4 linked regions of the Salinigranum rubrum genome follow. The protein of the gene in region 1 binds, or shares a complex with, the protein of each later gene. Links are inferred from orthologs where the notes say so. Each region holds a gene or a part of one and is shown in the gene's direction. Other genes may lie near its edges. The genes, in order: C2R22_RS11460, C2R22_RS06605, C2R22_RS02095 and C2R22_RS12440.

Region 1 (4,799 bases):
CTGACGCCGGCGTTCGCCAACGGCATCCGCCGGGCGATGATCGCCGACGTCCCGACGTTCTCCATCGACGACGTGCGGTTCGTGGAGAACTCCTCGGTGATGTTCGACGAGATGATCGGCCTCCGTCTGGGGCTGGTCCCGCTGACGACGCCGCTCGACGACTTCGAGGTCGGAGAGAGCGTCACGCTGGCGCTCGACGTCGAAGGCCCGGCGACGGCGTACTCCGGCGACATCGAGACGTCGGATGCGCTCGTCGAACCCGCGGACCGGAACGTCCCCATCATCGAACTCAAGAACGGACAGCGGCTCGAACTCGAAGCCGACGCGGTCCTCGAAACGGGGAAGAGCCACGCCAAACAGCAGGGCGGCGTGGCCGTCGGCTACCGACACCTCCAGCGCGTGGAGGTCGTCGGTGACGACCCCGACGCCGAGTTCGACGAGCAGGAGCCCAACATCCTGCGCGGCGTCATCGAGGACGAGGGCGAACTCGTCCCGACAGAGGAGTTCGACAACGACCTCACGAACCGCTACCCCGGCAAGGAAGTCGAGGTCCACGACGTTCCGGGCGCGTTCGTCTTCCACGTGGAGACGGACGGGTCGTTCAGCGTCGAGGAACTGGTGACGCGCGCGGTCGACTCCATCGAATCGCGCGCGGCCGAACTCGAAGAGAAGGTCGCGATCTAACCACAGGACAGCACAGATGCGCCCCCGAAACCCCACACCCACGACGGCTCGCTCGCCCGCCTGGCCAGCAGAGCGGCCCGAGGTTCCAATCGAAAGCGGTTTCAAGGGGCACGCAGTAGCGGAGTATGCACGCAGGGATAGCCAAGTCTGGCCAACGGCGCAGCGTTCAGGGCGCTGTCCCATAGGGGTCCGCAGGTTCGAATCCTGCTCCCTGCATCCTCCGATTTCTCTCCCCGATTACAGACCATGAGTAAGACGAATCCGAGACTCGCAAGTCTCATCGCCGAGCTGAAGGCGGTCTCGCGCGACTCCGGCGCCAACGTCTGGGCCGACGTCGCCGACCGCTTAGAGAAGCCACGGCGCACCCACGCAGAGGTAAACCTCGGACGCATCGAACGGTACGCCCGCGAGGACGAGACCGTCGTCGTCCCCGGCAAGGTGCTGGGCAGTGGTGTGCTGCAGAAGAACGTCACCGTCGCCGCCGTCGACTTCTCGTCGACCGCTCGCACGAAGATCGAGCGGGTCGGCGACGCCGTGACGCTGGAACAGCTAGCCGAACAGAACCCCGACGGGTCGAACGTACGGGTGATTCGATGAGCGTGGCCGAGTTCGACGCGGACGTCGTCGTCGACGCCCGCGACTGTATCCTCGGTCGCGTCGCCAGCGAGGTTGCACAGAAGGCGCTCGCCGGCGAGTCGGTCGCCGTCGTCAACGCCGAAGACGCGGTCATCACCGGCTCCGAAGAGGACGTCATGAGCGTCTACCGCAAGCGCGTCGACGTCGGCTCCGACCGGGGGCCGTACTACCCGAAGCGTCCCGACCGCATCTTCAAGCGCGCCGTCCGCGGCATGCTCCCGTACAAGAAGCCGCGCGGCCGCGAGGCGCTCGAACGCGTCCGCATCTACGTCGGCAACCCGTACGACGACGAGGGCGAAGTGCTCGAAGGGACGTCGCTGGACCGCCTGTCGAACATCAAGTTCATCTCGCTCGGCGAAGTGAGCGAGAATCTGGGGGCTAACGTCACATGGTAACCAACACGTCTGGCAAGAAGAAGACGGCCGTCGCCCGTGCTACGGTCAGGGACGGCGAGGGTCGCGTGCGCATCAACTCCCGACCGGTCGAACTGGTCGAACCGGAGATGGCCCGCCTGAAGATGCTGGAGCCGTTCCGCATCGCCGGCGACGACCTCCGTTCGCAGGTCGACCTCGACATCTCCGTTTCGGGCGGGGGCGTGAGCGGACAGGCCGACGCCGTCCGCACCGCCATCGCGCGCGGTATCGTCCAGCACCTCAACGACGCCGAACTCCGCGACGCGTTCATGGAGTTCGACCGCTCGCTGCTGGTGAACGACGTCCGCCAGTCCGAGCCCAAGAAGTGGGGCGGACCGGGCGCACGAGCACGCTACCAGAAGTCCTACCGCTAGGTGACCGAACCATGATGATTCCCGTCCGGTGCTTCACGTGCGGCAACGTCGTGGGTGAGCACTGGGACGACTTCAAGCGACGCACGGAGGCGGGCGAAGACCCCGCCGAGGTCCTCGACGACCTCGGGGTCACCCGCCACTGCTGCCGTCGGATGATCGTCTCGCACAAGGACCTCGTCGACGTGGTGGCTCCCTACCAATGAAACAGCGCTACAACCGCTACGAGAAGGCACGCATCCTGGGCGCGAGAGCCCTGCAAGTGTCGTACGGCGCGCCGGTGCTCATCGATTCCGAGCAGTCCGAGCCCATCCTCATCGCCGCCGAGGAGTACGACGCGGGCGTGCTGCCGTTCACCGTCAAACGGGAGGGCAACTGACATGACGCTGCCCATCGCAGGTGGAGGTGACGCATGACGCTCATCAGCTCCGTCTCGCTCCGCCGTGTGCTCGACTCGCGTGGAAACCCGACCGTCGAGGCCGACGTCCTCACCGAATCCGGCGGGTTCGGCCGTGCCGCCGCCCCCTCGGGGGCGAGTACCGGCGAGTACGAGGCTATCGAGCTTCCGCCCTCGGAGGCCATCGCGGCCGCCCGCCGACTGGCCATTCCCCGACTGGAGGGCGAGGTACACACCGGCGACCAGCGCGCGGTCGACACGACGCTTCGGGCCGCCGACGGCACGGAGAACTTCTCCGAAATCGGCGCGAACTCGGCAGTCGCCATCTCGATGGCCGCGGCGAAAGCCGGGGCCGACACCCTCGGTCTGCCGCTGTACCAGCACCTCGGAGGAGCGTTCCGCGGCGACAACTTCCCCATCCCCCTCGGCAACGTCATCGGGGGCGGCGAGCACGCCAAGGAGGCGACTCACATCCAAGAGTTCCTCGCCGCACCCGTCGGTGCACCCTCCGTCGCGGAGGCCGTCTTCGCCAACGCGAAGGTCCACGGCCGCGCCTCCGAACTCCTCGACGAGCGGGACGTCCCCGCCGCGAAGGGAGACGAGGGCGCGTGGGCGCCACCCATCTCCGACGCGGAGGCGTTCGAGGTGATGGAAGAGGCCGTCGAGGACGTCGCGGACGACCTCGGCTTCGAGATCAAGTTCGGCCTCGACGTCGCCGCGAGCGAACTCCACTCCGAGGAGGGCTACGACTTCGGCGACGAGGTCAAATCGACGGCGGAGATGATCGCCTACATCGCCGAGATGGTCGACGAGTACGACCTCGCCTACGTCGAGGACCCCCTCGACGAGAACGACTACGAGGGCTTCGCCGAACTCACCGACGAGGTGGGCGACCGGACGCTCATCTGCGGCGACGACCTGTTCGTCACGAACACGTCGCGTCTCCAGGATGGCATCGACGCCGGCGCCGGCAACTCCATCCTCATCAAGCCGAACCAGATCGGCTCCTTGACCGACGCGTTCGACGCCATCGAACTCGCGACCGAGCACGGGTACGACTCGGTCATCTCCCACCGCTCGGGCGAGACCGAGGACACCACCATCGCACACCTCGCCGTCGCCACCGACGCGCCGTTCATCAAGACCGGCACGGTGCAGGGCGAGCGAACCGCCAAGCTGAACGAACTCATCAGAATCGCGGACGACGCAGTCTAACGAATGAGCGACAACGACAACGACGCGGTCGAGGTCGTCGACGAGGAGGAGGCCGCCGAGGCCCCCGACGTCGAGACCGAGGCCGAAAACGACACCGAAGAAGCCGCCGAGGCCCCCAGCGAGGAGGCCGAGGTCGAAGAGACAGCCGCGGCCGACGAGGCCGCCCCGGCGACCGAGGCGGACGTCGAGGTCGCGGAACCCGACGCCGAGGAGGCCGACGACGCGCCGACCTTCGACGAGGACGTCATGCCGGACGAGGAGGCCGACCTCCTCATCCCGGTCGAGGACTACCTCTCCGCTGGGGTCCACATCGGTACCCAGCAGAAGACGAAGGACATGGAGCGGTTCATCCACCGCGTCCGCGACGACGGCCTCTACGTCCTCGACGTGAGCCAGACCGACTCTCGGATCCGGACGGCCGCGGACTTCCTCGCGAACTACGCGCCCGAGCAGATCCTGGTCACCTCGTCCCGGCAGTACGGGCGGTTCCCGGCGAAGAAGTTCGCCGACGCCGTCGGTGCCCGCGCTCGCACCGGGAGATTCATCCCGGGGACGCTGACCAACCCGGACTACGCCGGGTACATCGAACCGGACGTCGTCGTGGTGACCGACCCCATCGGCGACGCTCAGGCGGTGAAGGAGGCAATCACCGTCGGTATCCCGGTCATCGCGATGTGTGACTCGAACAACCAGACGTCGAACGTCGACCTCGTCGTCCCGACGAACAACAAGGGTCGACGCGCCCTGAGCGTGGTGTACTGGCTGCTCGCCAACGAGACGCTCGACCGCCGCGGCACCGATCAGGTGTACGCCCTCGACGAGTTCGAGGAAGTCTAGCGCGAGAGTTTTCGCACAGCGCCTTCGTTTCCCGACCGTCCGACGCCGAGAGCCGACGCCGTGGGTCGGATTCGACGAACGCCGTCCGAGCTACTCCAACGGTCCTCGCTGCTGAGCCAGCGCCATCGAGTTCGTGACGTTCCACACCTCGACTACTTCTCCTCCTCGTCGTGGACGGAGCACTCCGCGAACACGCCACGAATCGTCTCGGCGTGCCCCCGGACGGAGTCACAGTCGTACTCAGAT
Region 2 (4,864 bases), 990 kb from region 1 along the record:
ACGCCGACGCGGACGACGGGCGCTACCGGGTCGAGATAACGCTCGACGGCGACGACCTCGCCGTCTACGAGAAACAGACGTTCCTCGTCTACGACGCCGACGGCCACCTCCTCCGCTCGGAGAGCCTCATCCCCTCGGGCGTCGAACTGTAACTGTCCCTGAGCCGTCGCCGGTTCTCCTCCGTTCTCCGCTCGCCGTTCTCACGCGCCCGTGACCGGTGTCTCCCGCCGATTCCGACACGAAACCGCGGCGATTTAACCACCGCCGTTCGTATCCGGCCTCGTGAAGAACGTCACGGACCGGACGAGCAACCCCTTCGGGATGCGACCGGACTGTGCCCGCTTCGTTCCCGGCTACGGCGACGCAAACGCGCACTTTCACGTCATCGGCGACCACCCCGGCGTCCACGGCGGTGCCGACACCGGCGTCCCGTTCACGAACGAGGCTGGCCACCGACTCCAGGCCGCACTCGCCGAGGCAGGACTCCTCGAAACCACGGGCGACGAACCGACGGTCGACCGAACCTACCTCTCGTACCTCCACATGTGCGTCCCCGACGGCGACGCCCCGACGGAGGCCGACTACACGGAACTCGAACGCTACCTCGACGCCGAACTCCGCGCCATCGCGGCGCACGTCCTGCTCCCGGTCGGCGCGCGCGCGACGGCGTACGTCCTCAGGAACCACACGGCGCGGCCGGCCGACGACGGACTCGACCTGCACGCCCTGCACGGCACCGAGGTTCTGGGGTCGGGCTTTCTCGTGGTCCCCGTCCTCGACCCGGCGGAGTGGACCGACGCGGAGCATGACCGACTCGTCGACGGCCTCCGCGAACTCCAGCGGACAGACTACCGCCGCGAGGTCGACCTCGGGCGGTTCCTCGCCGGGGACCAGCCGTATCACGTCCGGTGACAGCGGTCGAGTCGGCGTCCGTTCTCGACCCAGTTAGCCGACGTCACGGCCGTCGGGAGTCGACACCGTCGTTCGACCGGAACGTACACGAACGACCGTGTGGGATACGTTGTCATCTAACATTATCCAGTTATCTCCCTACTCGAACGAACAACATGATACTCAGTACTGAAACAATGGTTGTAATTGGCGGGAACACCACCTTTTTCAGCACATCTCTGCAATAGGGGAATGACGCGCGTGGTGTCACATGCCGCCGGGCGCGTCAGGCACCTGCAGGACTGGTGCTCCTTGCAGTGGCTTGGTCAGTCCGGGGCCCGCCTCAGCCGCGGTCCCCGTTTGCCTTCGTTCACCGGCATCACGTCCTCGTTCTCGTCGGTCACACGCTCCGGTACCGTGTGGTCTACGCCCGGAAACACTCATTACGTCGCCCTCGTGAGGGGACGGTATGTCTACGAACTCGAGTCCGTCGCCGGGGACGGACGTTCGACGTATCCAGCTTGGGAACACCGTCTTCGAGGGAAAGAACGACGTCTACGTGCTCCACGAGGGGGACGAACTCGCACTCGTCGACGCGGGCGTTGCCCTCCCGGAGACCAGAGCGGAACTCGAATCGGGGCTGCGTGACCTCGGCTGTGCCCTCGACGACGTCGGCGACGTCGTTCTCACTCACTGGCACGCCGACCACGCGGGTCTCGCCGGAGAGATCCAGGCCGAGAGCGGCGCGACGGTCCACGTCCACGCCGCCGACGCCGACCTCGTCTCGGGGTCGGCGTCGGCGTGGGAGGACTACCGCGCCCGCGAGGAACGACGCTTCGAGGAGTGGCGGCTCCCGGCCGAGTCACGCGAGGCGCTCCGTTCGTTCATCGACACGCACTCCGACGGCCGCGGCGAACCGGTCGACGTCTCTCCCATCGAGGACGGCGACCGCCTGCGCGTCGGCGGCGTCGACCTCACGGCCGTCCACCTGCCGGGACACGCGGCCGGCCTGTGTGGGTTCGCGTTCGAGCGCGAGGGTGCGAAAGAGGCGTTCGTCGGCGACGCCGTCCTCCCGAAGTACACGCCGAACGTCGGCGGCGCGGACCTCCGCGTCGACGCCCCGCTCCAGCAGTACGTCGAGAGCCTCGGACGGGTCGTCGACGCCGGATGGCGCCGCGCGTGGCCCGGTCACCGCGACCCCATCGACGCGCCGACCGACCGAGCCCGGACGATTCTCGAACACCACCGCGAGCGGACGCGCCGCGTCGTCGGCGTGCTCGACGACCACGGCCCGTGCGACGTCTGGACCGTCTCGGCGCACCTCTTCGGCGACTTAAGGGAGATCCACATCCTGCACGGTCCCGGCGAGGCGTGGGCACACCTCGACCACCTCGCACACGCCGGCGCCGTCGAGCGTGACGGCCACGGGTACCGTCTCGTCGACCCCGCGGTGGACGTCGCGTCGCTGTTCCCCACCCTGTGAGCGGGCAGGTCCACCGTGGACCGAGTCGCGCGGCGCCGTGAGCGGCGCGACCGGACACGAAACGTTGAAACGCGTCACCGGAAAACGAGAGGGTATGGAACTGCGGGTCATCGACAAGACGGACGAGCAACTCCGCCTCGAGATCGCCGGCGAGGACCACACGTTCATGAACGTCCTCAAGGGAAGCCTCCTGGAGACGCCGGGCGTCGCCGCGGCGACGTACGACGTCAACCCCGAGCAGTCCGGCGGACAGACCGAACCGATCCTCACGCTGAAGACCGAATCGGGCGTCGACCCGCTCGACGCGCTCGCCGACGCGGCCGGGCGCGTCCAGGAGATGACGACCGCGTTCCGCGACGCGTTCGAGGCGGCGCTCTGAGTTCGGTTCGATTCACTCAATTCAGCCCGGTTCGCTGAGTTCGGCTCGACATCCGAGAGACGACTGACTCGCGCTCGCAGGCCGTCGGTTTAACCGTGGTGGCACTGAATCCTGATTCGTCAGCAGCGAGACCGCGTCTTCGGTCCTCGTTCTCTGGTCCACCATGTCGGACACGAAATCAGCGTCCCCGTCCGCGTCCACGTCCACGTCGGAGGCCGCGAGCGAACCGAACGCCTCCGTCGACCGGCGGACGCTGGCGAAAGTCGGCGTCGGACTCGTCGCCGCTCTGGTCCTCATCTACCTCTTCGGGAGGGTCATCGGGTGGGGCGAGATCACGTCGGCCCTCGGCGAGGCGAACCTCTGGTGGGTCGTCCCGGCGTGTCTCTCCTCGCTGGTCTGCCTGGTGGTCTGGACGAAGTCGTGGGACGTCATCCTCGGCGTTCTCGGCGTCGACATCCCGTTTCGCTCGCTCGTCCCGATCTACTTCGCCGCGACGTTCGCCGACTACGTCACCCCGTTCGGGAAGGCCGGCGGCGGCCCGTTCATCGCGTACGTGCTCTCGACGGACGACCGCGCCTCCTATCAGGAGAGCCTCGCGGGCGTCGTCACGGCCGACCTGCTCAACCTCCTCCCGTTCTTCACGTTCGCGGGGGTGGGCTTCGTCGCGCTGACGGCCACCGGCTCTCTCCCGTCGCGCGCCGACGCGCTCGTCCTCGGGCTCGCCGTCCTGGCGTTCGTGCTGCCGGGACTGCTCTTTTTGAGTTGGCGGAAGGAGGCGCTCGTCCGGCGGACCGTCGTCCGAATCGTCTCGCCCATCGCCGCCCGGACCGACCGCGTCTCGGTCGACTCGGCCCGCCACCGCGTCGTCGACTTCTACCGCCGCCTCGACGTCATCGCCGAACACCCGCGGACCCTCGCGTACACGCTCGTCTTCGCGTACACCGGCTGGGTGTTCTTCGCCGCGCCGCTGTACCTCGCCGGCCGGTCGCTGGGCGTCCCGCTGGACCCGTTGTTGGTATTGTTCATCGTCCCGGCGAGTACACTCGCCGGCGTGACGCCGACGCCGGGCGGTCTCGGCGGCATCGAGGCGGCCGTCGTCGCCCTCCTCGTCGCGCTCACGCCGACGGCACCCTCGGCGGCCGCCGCCGTCGCACTCCTCTACCGCATCGCGAGCTACTGGTTCGTCGTGGCCGTGGCCGGCCTCGCGGCGCTGTACGAGGTCTACACCCACTGATTGTCGGTCCCCCCGTCCCTACTCCGGAAGACGGACCGGGACGTCGCGCTCGGCGAGGTACTCCTTGACCTCGCGGATGGTGTACTCGTCGAAGTGGAAGATCGAGGCCGCGAGCGCCGCGTCGGCGTTCGCCTCGGTGAACACCTCGTAGGCGTGTTCGGGACCGCCACAGCCCGACGAGGCGATGACGGGCGTCGAGACGGTGTCGCAGACGGCTCGGGTGAGCGGGATGTCGTAGCCGTCCTTCGTGCCGTCGGTGTCGATGCTGTTGACGAACAGTTCGCCCGCACCTCTCGACTCGGCCTCCTTCGCCCACTCGACGACGTCGACGCCGGTTCCCTCGCGACCGCCCTTCACGGTGCACTCGAACCAGCACGACTCGCCGTCGACCTCCTCGTAGAACTCGCCGGATTCGTCGTATCGGCGGCGTGCGTCGACGGAGATGACGATACACTGCGAGCCGAACGCGCGCGCGCCCTCGTCGATGAGGTCGGGGTTTTCGAGGGCGGCGGTGTTGATCGACACCTTGTCCGCGCCCGCCCGGAGCGTCTCTTTGATGTCCTCTCTGGTTCGGATGCCGCCGCCGACCGTGAGCGGGATGAACACCTCGTCGGCGACCTGCGACACCGTGTCGAGCATCGTCTCTCTGCCCTCCGCCGAGGCGGTGATGTCGAGGAAGACGAACTCGTCGGCGCCCGCCTCGTTGTACCGCTTCGCCATCTCGACGGGGTCGCCGGTGTACTTGAGGTCCTCGAAGTTGACGCCCGTGTAGACGGCCGCGTTCCCCTCGTCGTCGAGGTCGACGTCGATACAGGGGATGATTCGCTTCGTGAGCATTCCTACCGGAAACTCGCCGGGACCGGGTTTCACCGTTTCG
Region 3 (4,970 bases), 1.9 Mb from region 1 along the record:
GAGGCGCTCGTCGTCGACGACCGCACGGAGTCCGTTCACGTCGTTCGCGTGCGCGAACGTGAAACGGAACACGAGGGGGAGAGCCCGCGAGCGAGTGCGATGGCCGCGGTGAGCAGTCGAAGCGAACCGAAAGCGACGAGTGACGGCGACGGGTTCGGACGGGCATGAGACGAACCGACCCGCTGTACGTGAGCGTCGGCGGGTTCGTCGGGGCCGTCCTCCGCTGGACGGTCGGGGTGGTCGTGACGGGCGAACCGGGGACGCTCCTCGTGAACGTCCTCGGGAGCTTTGCGCTCGGCGTGTTGGTCACGGTCGTCACCACCCACCGAGTCAGAGTGCTCGTCGGGACGGGACTGCTCTCCTCGTTCACCACCTACAGCACGTTCGCCGTCGAGACGGCCGCGCTCGCCCCGTCGATGGGGCTCGTGAACGTCGGCGCGAACTACGCGCTCGGCATCGCCGCAGCCTCTCTCGGTATCGCGTGGGGGCGTCGCCGATGACGCCCGACGCGTCGCTCTCGACCGCGCTCCTGGTCGGCGTCGGCGGCACGCTCGGGGCGCTCGCACGGTTCGCCGTCGACACCCGGTTCGGTGGGCGGCGAGGGGTCTTCGCCGTGAACGTCCTCGGGAGCGTCGCGCTCGGCGCGCTCGGCGCCGCGCCCGTCGACAGCGCGTTCCTCCTCGTCTTCGGAACCGGGTTCTGCGGCGCGTTCACGACGTTCTCCTCGTTCGCCGTCGGCGTCGTCGAGCACGCGCAGGCGGGCGAGCGTCGGGTCGCGGCGCGCTACGCGCTCGGGACGCTCGCCGCCGCGCTCGTCGGAGTTGCGCTCGGCGGCGGCGCGGTCCGCGCGCTCCTCTGAGTCGGTCAGTCGTCGGGGTCCGACCGCCACACGAGCCCTTCGACCTCCCCGCGGAGGACGACCGTGTGCTCCGCGCCGGCCCGCGCGCTCGCGGTTCGCCGGCACTCGACGGTCGCCGCCAGGTCGAACCGGTCCTCCCGGGCGTCGACCCGCTCTGTCGTCCACTCGCATCGAACGGTGTCGCCGGCGTAGACTGGGGTGAGAAAGTCGAACTCCATGGTCCGGGCCAGCACTTCGAGGTCGCCGCCGATTTCGGTCGAGAGCGTCGCCGTCAACAGGCCGTGGACCATCGGGGGCTCTCGTTCGGTGTGGATGGCCTGAGTGTCACGTGAGACCGCGGCGAATCCGCTGACGTCCTCGTCGGTGAACGTGCGTTCGACGACGTGGACGTCGCCTTGCTCGGGAGGGGCCATTGGACGCGGGTTCGACGGAGGGAAAGAAAGGTTGTGGGGTCGACAGCGGCGGTGGTGCGCGAGAGCGAGCGACTGCAGGGAGCGAGCGAACGCGCGAGGGGCGAGTATCGCAGGGCCGAAGGCCCGAGAAACGCAGTCTGCTGGGGGTGAGGACTGCGGTCTCACCGCGCCCGTGTACCGTGTTGTCGCCGTGTCGGCTACGCTGCCGCGTCGACCGACGATGCACCCGGAGCGACGACCGAGAACCGACTGTCCGGAGCGGGATTGTGAACCACGGTCGTTCCGCTCGCTTCGTTCGCTCCACGCTCTGGTTCAACTCCCGTTATCGCGTCTGTGCGACTCACAGGTGGCGAGCACACGCTACGCGGTGCTCGCCGAGTAGTTCGTCGCAAAAGGACGCCCGGAGCGGGATTTGAACCCGCGTCACGACCGTGACAGGGTCGTATGATGGGCCACTACACCATCCGGGCAGTGCGCACTCTCCAGTATCCGGGTTTCGTAAATAAGACTTCTCATCTCACCGCGCCGTGTGGGGCGCTATCGTCGGTCGCTCCGCAAGGCATTTATCTCACGTCTCCGTGTGTAAAGGTACCAGCCCGCTCGTGGTCGGTGAGCGGCGCTACCCGCACCGGTTGACAAGGGTTAAATGGCTGGCCCCTGAATCCGACTGTAGTATCTCGTGAGAGCTTCTTCCCATCCCCCCGACATCCATGGTCAACGTAAGCGAACACACCCTAGTTCCGGAGCACGCCATCCTCGACGAACCCGAAATCGAGGAGATGATGGCTGAGTACGACGTCGAGCGGGTGAATCTACCGAAGATCCGCACGTCGGACCCGGCGCTCCCCGACGAGGCCGAGGCCGGCGACGTCGTCAAGATCGTCCGCGACTCGCGAACGACAGACACGGCGGTCGTCTACCGATTGGTGATCGAATGAATCGACAGTCACGACGCACGATCTCCAGAGAGTACTTTTCGCAGGAACGGCTCGCAGAACACCACTTCCGCTCGTTCAACAACTTCCTCGGGCGCGGGATGCAGGAGGTCGTCGACGAGAAGGAGACCATCGAGACCGACATCGGCGACAAGGAGGGCGAGGAACCGGTGTGGGTCGAACTCGGCGACATCCGCGTCGAGACCCCCGAGTGAGGGAGGCCGACGGGAGCGAGGAACTCCTGTTCCCCCAGGAGGCCCGCCTCCGCAACATCACCTACGCCGCGCCGGTGTTCATGGAGATGTCCATCGTCCGCGGCGGCGAGGAGGAAGAGGAGGTCGTCCTCGACTCCACCGAGACCAAGGTGGGTCGGATGCCCATCATGGTCGGCTCCCGGAAGTGCAACATCTCCGAACTCTCCGACGCGGACCTCGTCGAGATCGGCGAGGACCCCGTCGACCCCGGCGGCTACTTCATCGTCAACGGCTCCGAGCGCGTGCTCATGACCTCGGAGGACCTCGCGCCGAACAAGATCCTCGCCGAGTACGACACGAAGTACGGCGACGAGATCCAGGTCGCGAAGACGTTCTCTCAGCGCCGCGGGTACCGCGCGCTCGTTCTCTGTGAGCGGAACCGTGAGGGCCTCTTGGAGGTGTCGTTCCCCTCCGTCTCCGGGTCGGTGAACTTCGTCACGCTCGTCCGCGCGCTCGGTCTCGAATCGGACGAGGAGATCGTCCACCGCGTCTCGGACGACCCCGAGATCGTGAAGTTCATGCTGGAGAACCTGGAGGAGGCGCCCGTTCAGACCGAAGAACAGGCCATCGAGGCGCTCGGCAAGCGCGTCGCCGGCGGCCAGGGCAAGAACTACCAGCTCAAGCGCGCCAACTACGTCATCGACCGCTACCTCCTCCCCCACCTGCACGAGGAAGGCGTCGAGGAGGAGGAGGTGCGCATCAACAAGTCGTACTACCTCTGCCGGATGGCCGAGGCGTGTTTCGAACTTGCGCTCGGGCGGCGCGAATCGGACGACAAGGACCACTACGCGAACAAGCGGCTCAAGGTGTCGGGCGACCTGATGCGCGACCTCTTCAGAACGGCGCTGAACAAGCTCGCACGCGACGTGAAGTACCAGCTCGAACGGGCGAACATGCGGAACCGGAACCTGACGGTGAACACCGTCGTGCGCTCGGACGTGCTGACCGAACGCCTAGAGCACCCCATCGCCACCGGGAACTGGGTCGGTGGGCGCTCGGGCGTCTCTCAGCTCGTCGACAGGACGGACTACATGGGGGTGCTGTCGCACCTTCGACGGCTGCGCTCGCCGCTGTCGCGCTCGCAACCACACTTCGAGGCGCGCGACCTCCACGCGACCCAGTGGGGTCGCATCTGTCCCTCCGAGACGCCGGAGGGGCCGAACTGCGGCCTGGTGAAGAACTTCGCCCAGGCGATGGAGCTGTCACAGAACGTCGAGGACGAGCGGGCGCTCAAGCGAGAGCTGGCGCACATGGGCGTACAGGGCATGCCCGGACTCGAGGGCGTCGAGACCACACCTGCGGACGACTAACTACACGATGGCGCAAGCACGAGAAGCGAAAGTATACGTCAACGGGAGCCTGGTCGGGACCCACGAGGACCCCCACGAGCTCGCAGAACAGATCCGCGAAGCACGACGACGGGGAGACGTCTCCCAGATGGTCAACGTCTCGGTCAAAGACCGGACGCGCGAGGTCATCATCAACGCCGACGCGGGCCGCGCACGGCGCCCGCTCATCGTCGTCGAACAGGGCGAACCGCTGCTCGACGACGAGCACATCGAGGCGGTCGACGACGGCGACATCTCGTTCGACGACCTCGTCAGCCGTGGTCTCATCGAGTTCATCGACGCCGAGGAGGAGGAGGACATCCTCGTTGCCGTCGACGAGGACGACATCGAGTACCACCCCGACGACCCCGAGAAGCAGAACACGACCCACCTCGAAATCGACCCGCAGCTCATCTTCGGCATCGGTGCCGGGATGATCCCGTACCCCGAGCACAACGCGTCTCCCCGGATTACGATGGGCGCGGGGATGATGAAGCAGTCGCTCGGCCTCCCCGCGGCGAACTACCGCATCCGACCCGACACGCGCCAGCACCTCCTCCACTACCCGCAGCTGGCGATGGTCAAGACCCAGACGACGGAGCAGATCGGCTTCGACGAGCGCCCGCGGCGCAGAATTTCTGCGTCGCCGTCATGTCGTACGAGGGGTTCAACATCGAGGACGCCTTGGTGATGAACAAAGGGTCGGTCGAGCGCGGCCTCGCCCGCTCGCACTTCTTCCGCACCTACGAGGGCGAAGAGCGCCGGTACCCCGGCGGCCAGGAGGACCGCTTCGAGATCCCCTCCCAGGACGTTCGCGGGGCGCGCGGCGAGGACGCGTACACCCACCTCGACGAGGACGGCCTCGTCAACCCCGAAACGGTCGTGGACGAGAACAGCGTCCTCCTCGGGAAGACCTCGCCACCCCGGTTCCTCGAAGAGCCGGACGACATGGGCGGGCTCTCCCCGCAGAAGCGGCGTGAGACGTCGGTGACGATGCGCTCGGGCGAGTCGGGCGTCGTCGACACCGTGACGCTGATGGAGGGCGAGGACGGCTCCAAGTTGGCAAAGGTCTCGGTCCGCGACCAGCGCATCCCCGAACTCGGCGACAAGTTCGCGTCCCGACACGGTCAGAAGGGCGTCGTCGGCCACCTGGCACCCCAAGAGGACATGCCGTTCACCGA
Region 4 (4,958 bases), 200 kb from region 1 along the record:
GCGTCGCGTGCGCCGTGCTCGCCGCCGGAGTCACCCACACGTTCCTCGACGTGGTGCCGGCGCTCGCGCTCGGCGTCCCCGACGCCGCGATGGCCGCCGGGTCGCTTCCCGGACACCGACTCGTTCTCGGTGGCCGGGGACGAGAGGCGCTCAGGCTCTCCGCGCTCGGCAGCGGCGGGGCGCTCCTCGTCGCGTTGCCCGTCGCCGTACCGTTGACGGCGCTCGTCCGCCGGCACGAGACGCTCCTGACCGCGTCGCTGCCACTGGTCCTCGCGGGCGTGTTCGGACTGCTCGTGCTGTCCGAGCGCCGCCCGTGGCGGATGGTCGCGGCCGCGTTTCTCGTCGTCCTCTCGGGCGCGCTCGGGCTGGCGACGCTCGACCGGCCGTTCGACGGCCTCGTCTCGGTCGGCGGCGTGCTCACGCCGCTGTTCGGTGGGCTGTTCGGCGTGCCCGTCCTCGTCGACGCTGCCCGCGGCGGCGGCGTCCCGCCGCAAGAGGGCACGGCACTCGCGGCCGGGCCGTGGACGGTCGGCCGTGCCGCCGCTGCCGGTGTCGCCGGTGGCGGACTCGTGGGGTATCTCCCGGGCGTGTCGGCGGGCGTCGCCGCGACGCTCGCGCTGCCGTTCGCCGGCCGGGACGCGCCCGACCGCACGTACGTCGTTGCGACGAGCGGGGCGAACACGGCGACGGCGGTCTTCGCGCTCTTCTCGCTGGTCGCGCTCGACGCGCCCCGAACGGGCGTGACGGTCGCTCTCCGGGAGGTCGGTCCGCCGCCGCTCTCGACGCTCCTCGCCGCGACAGTCGTCGCCGGCGTCGTCTCGGCCGTCCTAGTCCCCGCGCTCGGCGACCGGTACCTCGTCGCCGCCGGTCGGGTGGGTCCGCGGCTGACGAGCCTCGTCGCCTGTGGCCTGCTCTGTCTCCTCTCGGGACTCTTCGCGGGCGTCGAGGGCGTCGTGGTGCTCGTCGCGGCCGGCGTGGTCGGTCTCCTGCCGGTTCGACTGGGCGTCCGCCGCGTCCACCTCATGGGCGTCCTCGCGGTGCCGCTCGCGGTGGGGTGAGCGGCGCGTGGAGGAGAGTGCCAAAGAACGAGACGGCGGTCGAAAGACAACCGTTAAACGTGACGCCCGGGTTCGTTGGTGTATGAGCGAGAGCGAGCCAGAGCGGCGGCACGCCCGACAGTGCGTGTCCTGTGGCATCAACATCGCCGGCATGAGCGCCGCGACGTTCAAGTGTCCGGACTGCGGCCAGGAGATCTCCCGCTGCGCGAAGTGCCGCAAGCAGAGCAACCTCTACGAGTGTCCCGACTGTGGGTTCCGAGGTCCCTGACTACAACAATGGGAAAAGTAGCCGCCAAGATCAAGGTCATGCCGAACAGCCCCGACATCGACCTCGACGCGCTCCAGGAGCGTCTCGAGGAGTCCCTGCCCGAGGGCGCGCGCATCAACGGGTTCGAGCGCGACAACGTCGCGTTCGGCCTCGTCGCGCTCCTCCCGACGGTCATCGTCCCCGACGACGCCGGCGGAACCGAAGCGGTCGAAGAGGCGTTCATGGGCGTCGACGGCGTCGAGAGCGTCTCCGTCGAGAACGTCGGCCGTATCTGAACGACAGTTCGCTTCTCGCGGTTTTCCGTCCGGCGAGCCTCGGCTTCGGCGCTCTCAGGCCCGCGCCGCGAGGACGGTGCCGACGAGCGTCCCGAGGATGAACCCCCCGAACATCGCCAGCGGGAGCGAGTTGAGGAGGATACCGACGACGCCCCCGAAAAGCATTCCGGCGGCGAACCCGGAGCCGAAGCGGACGGCGAACCCGCCCTCGCTCGCGCCGGGTCCAAAGTCGGCCGCTTCTGCCTCGTGAGCGGACTCGACCGCCATCTCCGTCTCGTCTTCCGCCTCGACCGGCGAGTTCGTCTCCTCGGCGCGTGAGACGTCGGTGACCGTCGGGGCTTCCTGACTCATGGGAGAGAGTGGTCCGCGGAGCCTGATATGCTTTGCCACGAGTGGCATCGGGTGAGAACCATCGGCCTCCGGGCTGTGTGCCGCGTTGCCGTGCGCGGACGGGAACGTGTCTTTTATAACGCCGTCAGAAGTAGTACGTTCCACGACTATGCCGAGTTCCAACGGTCCGATGAAGGGGACGCGGAACAAACTCAAGAACAAACCCCGAGAGCGTGGCACGTCGCCGCCACAGCGAGCGATTCAGGAGTACGAGGTCGGGCAGAAGGTCCACCTGAAGATCGACCCCAGCGTCCGGAAGGGTCGCTTCCACCCGCGCTTCAGCGGGCACACGGGTGAGGTCGTCGGGAAGCAGGGCCGCTCGTTCAAGGTCGAGATCACCGACGGCGGGAAGACGAAGACGCTCATCACGCGCCCGGCGCACCTCCGCGCACAGAAGTAGATGACCATCTTCAAAGAGAAGCTCGGCGAGGAGTTCCTCACGACGTCGGAGGTGAAGCGGCTCCTCGAAGAGGTCGAGGCCGAACGCGCGGCCGACGAGGAGCGCGAGGTCCGGTACGAACTGGCCCGCGCCATCGAGCACGTCAACCGATTCGCCTTTCTCGACCCCGAGGACTCGCGCGCGCTCGCCGAGGAACTCCTCGAACTGGAGAAGGTCGACGAGGCGACGGCGTTCAAGATCGCCGACCTGCTCCCCCAGTCGCGCGACGAACTCCGCGCGGTCTACGCTCAGCAGCGCTACGCGCTCTCGGGCGACGAACTCGACGAGATTCTCAACGTCGTCGCCAAGTACGCCTGACTCGGCGCTCGTCTCGAATCCGGGCCTTCGGCCCCCGGAGACGAACGACGGCGACGACCGCCACACGGCGAGAATACGCTGGCTCTCTCGGTGCCAACGATTTAAATAATCTGTCAGCATAGAGTTGTGTATGACCACCAGCGAGAGCGGCGACGCAGTCGACGCGGCCGGCGACGAGACGGAGGAGAGCACGCTGCGTATGGCCGTCGTTCTCGACGTGTTGCCGCACGGTCGCACCGATGACGACCGCCCACGGTACAAGAAATCGCCGTTGGCGTACGCGCTCGGCGAGGAGGACTTCCGCCTCGTCGAACTCAGACTCGCGGACGACGCCGACGTGAGCATCGGCGACCGTGTCGTCCTCGGCCCCGCGGACGAACGCGTGGCCGTCGAGGAACTCCGCGACATCGAGTACGACGCCCTCTCGAACACCGCGCTCTCCGAACTGGAGTACGTCGTCGACGAGGTACTCGCCGAACACGAGTCGCGGTTCGTCGGCTTCTACAACGACGCCCAGCCCATCACCATCCGCCTCCACCAACTGAACCTCCTGCCGGGAATCGGCAAGAAACTCCGCAACAACATCCTCGACGAGCGGAAGCGGGGTCCGTTCGAGAGCTTCGAGGACCTCGAAGACCGCATCTCGGGCCTGCACAACCCGAAGGACATCCTCGCCGAACGGATCATGTCGGAACTCCGTGACGACGACCTCAAGTACAAAGCGTTCGTGCGGCGCGACGCCGAGTCGTAGTCGACGACGGCCGAATAACAGACTTTAGGCCCGCCGGGACGAAGGGTGTGATAATGAACACGGACGGCACCGGCCGTCGCGACCCCGACCGGCTCATTCGCCGGGCCGGGGTCCGCGGCGACCCGGACCGCGACCAGCACTTCCTCGTCGACGACCGGGTACTCGACCGGATTCCGAGCTATCTCTCCCGGGAGACGGACACGAGCCACCTCCTCGAAATCGGCGGCGGAACGGGGGCGCTCACCGACCGCCTGCTCGCCCTCGGTGACCGCGTGACGGTCGTCGAACGCGACGCCGACCTGGCTGCGTTCCTCCGCGAGGAGTTCGCCGAGGAGGTCGAATCGGGCCGGCTGACCGTCCTCGAGGGCGACGCCCTCTCGGTGGAACTCCCCGACTTCTCGGCGTGCGTCTCGAACCTCCCCTACGGTATCTCCTCGGAAATCGCGTTCCGACTCCTCCCCCGGGGGAAGCCCCTCGTGTTGATGTTCCAGTTCGAGTTCGCCGAGCGAATGGCGGCCGACCCGGGGACGAGCGAGTACGGTCGGCTCTCGGTCGGGGCGCAGCACTACGCCGACGTCGAACTCGTCGAGCGCGTCCCTCGCGAGGCGTTCGCCCCGGCCCCGGCGGTCGAGAGCGCGGTCGTCCGGACGGCGCCGCGCGACCCCGAGTACACCGTCGCGGACGAATCGTTCTTCTTCGACTTCGTCAAGGCGCTGTTCACCCAGCGACGCAAGACCGTGCGGAACGCCATCCGGAACACGACGCACATCTCGGGTATCTCGGACGGCTCCGCTGTCGTCGAGGCGGCTCCCGAAGAACTGCTCGCGAAGCGTCCCGGTTCGCTCACCCCGGGTGAGTTCGCCGCCCTGACGAACCTCGCCGCCGAGTATCGGTGATGCTCCCGCTCCAGACGACCGGCATCGACTCGCTCGTTCCGACGCTCCCCGAGAAGGTGGCCGTCACGCTCGTGACGCTGCTGGTCGTCGCGGCGACCTGGCGGGTCACCGACTACCTCCACACCCGCAGCGACGAGAGCGACCGGATACCGAACACGTGGCGACACCTCCTGCTCTCGGGCGTGAGCCTCCTGACGACGTTCGGCGGCGGCCTCCTCGTCATCGCGGTCTGGGGACTCACCGGTCCGCTCTTCGAGGAGGTCCAGTCGTACGGCCTCGGGCCACAGAGCGTCGTCAACGCCGTGCTCGGGCTCATCGTCTTCGTGACAGCGTACGCCATGACCGACGTCGTCGGTCGCATCACGCGCGAACTCTCCGACGGGCGGCGAGCGATCACCGAACACCAGCGGGAGATCGTCTACCGGCTCTCGCAGGTCACCCTCTACACCATCGCCGGCTCGCTCGTGCTCGGCATCTGGGGCGTCGACCTCGGCGGAATCCTCGTCGGAGCCGGGTTCTTGGGCATCGTCGTCGGTCTCGCGGCGCGACAGACTCTCGGCGCG

What was found.
Region 2: C2R22_RS11460 (region 1) and C2R22_RS06605 share a complex: the UniProt entries of both Methanocaldococcus jannaschii proteins name them as parts of the RNA polymerase complex. The link is inferred for Salinigranum rubrum from one-to-one orthologs.
Region 3: C2R22_RS11460 (region 1) and C2R22_RS02095 share a complex: the UniProt entries of both Methanocaldococcus jannaschii proteins name them as parts of the RNA polymerase complex. The link is inferred for Salinigranum rubrum from one-to-one orthologs.
Region 4: C2R22_RS11460 (region 1) and C2R22_RS12440 share a complex: the UniProt entries of both Methanocaldococcus jannaschii proteins name them as parts of the RNA polymerase complex. The link is inferred for Salinigranum rubrum from one-to-one orthologs.

Annotation. Positions count from the first base shown.
Region 1 is NZ_CP026309.1:2,333,784-2,338,582, reverse strand. Bases 1,026-3,714 are described here. They hold C2R22_RS11460 (DNA-directed RNA polymerase subunit N), read left to right. Parts: upstream 1,026-2,118; coding sequence 2,119-2,310; downstream 2,311-3,714. Other genes in these bases: eno (phosphopyruvate hydratase), read left to right, coding at 2,517-3,714; C2R22_RS11455 (DNA-directed RNA polymerase subunit K), read left to right, coding at 2,307-2,483; C2R22_RS11465 (30S ribosomal protein S9), read left to right, coding at 1,709-2,107; C2R22_RS11470 (50S ribosomal protein L13), read left to right, coding at 1,278-1,715; C2R22_RS11475 (50S ribosomal protein L18e), read left to right, coding at 1,026-1,281. Also shown: C2R22_RS11485 (DNA-directed RNA polymerase subunit D), read left to right, coding at 1-684; more of C2R22_RS11475, read left to right, coding at 931-1,025; more of eno, read left to right, coding at 3,715-3,716; rpsB (30S ribosomal protein S2), read left to right, coding at 3,720-4,553. UniProt on the Methanocaldococcus jannaschii protein: DNA-dependent RNA polymerase (RNAP) catalyzes the transcription of DNA into RNA using the four ribonucleoside triphosphates as substrates.
Region 2 is NZ_CP026309.1:1,339,408-1,344,271, forward strand. The notes cover bases 1,357-4,110. They hold C2R22_RS06605 (DNA-directed RNA polymerase subunit L), read left to right. Parts: upstream 1,357-2,468; coding sequence 2,469-2,753; downstream 2,754-4,110. Other genes in these bases: C2R22_RS06600 (MBL fold metallo-hydrolase), read left to right, coding at 1,361-2,374; C2R22_RS06610 (lysylphosphatidylglycerol synthase transmembrane domain-containing protein), read left to right, coding at 2,917-3,987; hisF (imidazole glycerol phosphate synthase subunit HisF), read right to left, coding at 4,006-4,110. Also shown: C2R22_RS06590 (DUF5793 family protein), read left to right, coding at 1-152; C2R22_RS06595 (uracil-DNA glycosylase family protein), read left to right, coding at 283-912; more of hisF, read right to left, coding at 4,111-4,824. UniProt on the Methanocaldococcus jannaschii protein: DNA-dependent RNA polymerase (RNAP) catalyzes the transcription of DNA into RNA using the four ribonucleoside triphosphates as substrates.
Region 3 is NZ_CP026309.1:433,437-438,406, reverse strand. The notes cover bases 737-3,596. They hold C2R22_RS02095 (DNA-directed RNA polymerase subunit H), read left to right. Parts: upstream 737-1,982; coding sequence 1,983-2,210; downstream 2,211-3,596. Other genes in these bases: C2R22_RS02105 (MaoC/PaaZ C-terminal domain-containing protein), read right to left, coding at 865-1,272; C2R22_RS02110 (fluoride efflux transporter FluC), read left to right, coding at 737-859. In the rest of the region: C2R22_RS02120 (ATP-binding protein), read left to right, coding at 1-168; C2R22_RS02115 (fluoride efflux transporter FluC), read left to right, coding at 165-500; more of C2R22_RS02110, read left to right, coding at 497-736. UniProt on the Methanocaldococcus jannaschii protein: DNA-dependent RNA polymerase (RNAP) catalyzes the transcription of DNA into RNA using the four ribonucleoside triphosphates as substrates.
Region 4 is NZ_CP026309.1:2,531,381-2,536,338, reverse strand. What follows is about bases 1,222-4,069. They hold C2R22_RS12440 (RNA polymerase Rpb4 family protein), read left to right. Parts: upstream 1,222-2,391; coding sequence 2,392-2,748; downstream 2,749-4,069. Other genes in these bases: C2R22_RS12430 (16S ribosomal RNA methyltransferase A), read left to right, coding at 3,553-4,069; C2R22_RS12435 (DUF655 domain-containing protein), read left to right, coding at 2,879-3,499; C2R22_RS12445 (50S ribosomal protein L21e), read left to right, coding at 2,101-2,391; C2R22_RS12450 (hypothetical protein), read right to left, coding at 1,656-1,952; C2R22_RS12455 (elongation factor 1-beta), read left to right, coding at 1,335-1,601. In the rest of the region: C2R22_RS12465 (tripartite tricarboxylate transporter permease), read left to right, coding at 1-1,058; more of C2R22_RS12460, read left to right, coding at 1,141-1,221; more of C2R22_RS12430, read left to right, coding at 4,070-4,395; C2R22_RS12425 (mechanosensitive ion channel family protein), read left to right, coding at 4,395-4,958. UniProt on the Methanocaldococcus jannaschii protein: DNA-dependent RNA polymerase (RNAP) catalyzes the transcription of DNA into RNA using the four ribonucleoside triphosphates as substrates. This subunit is less well bound than the others.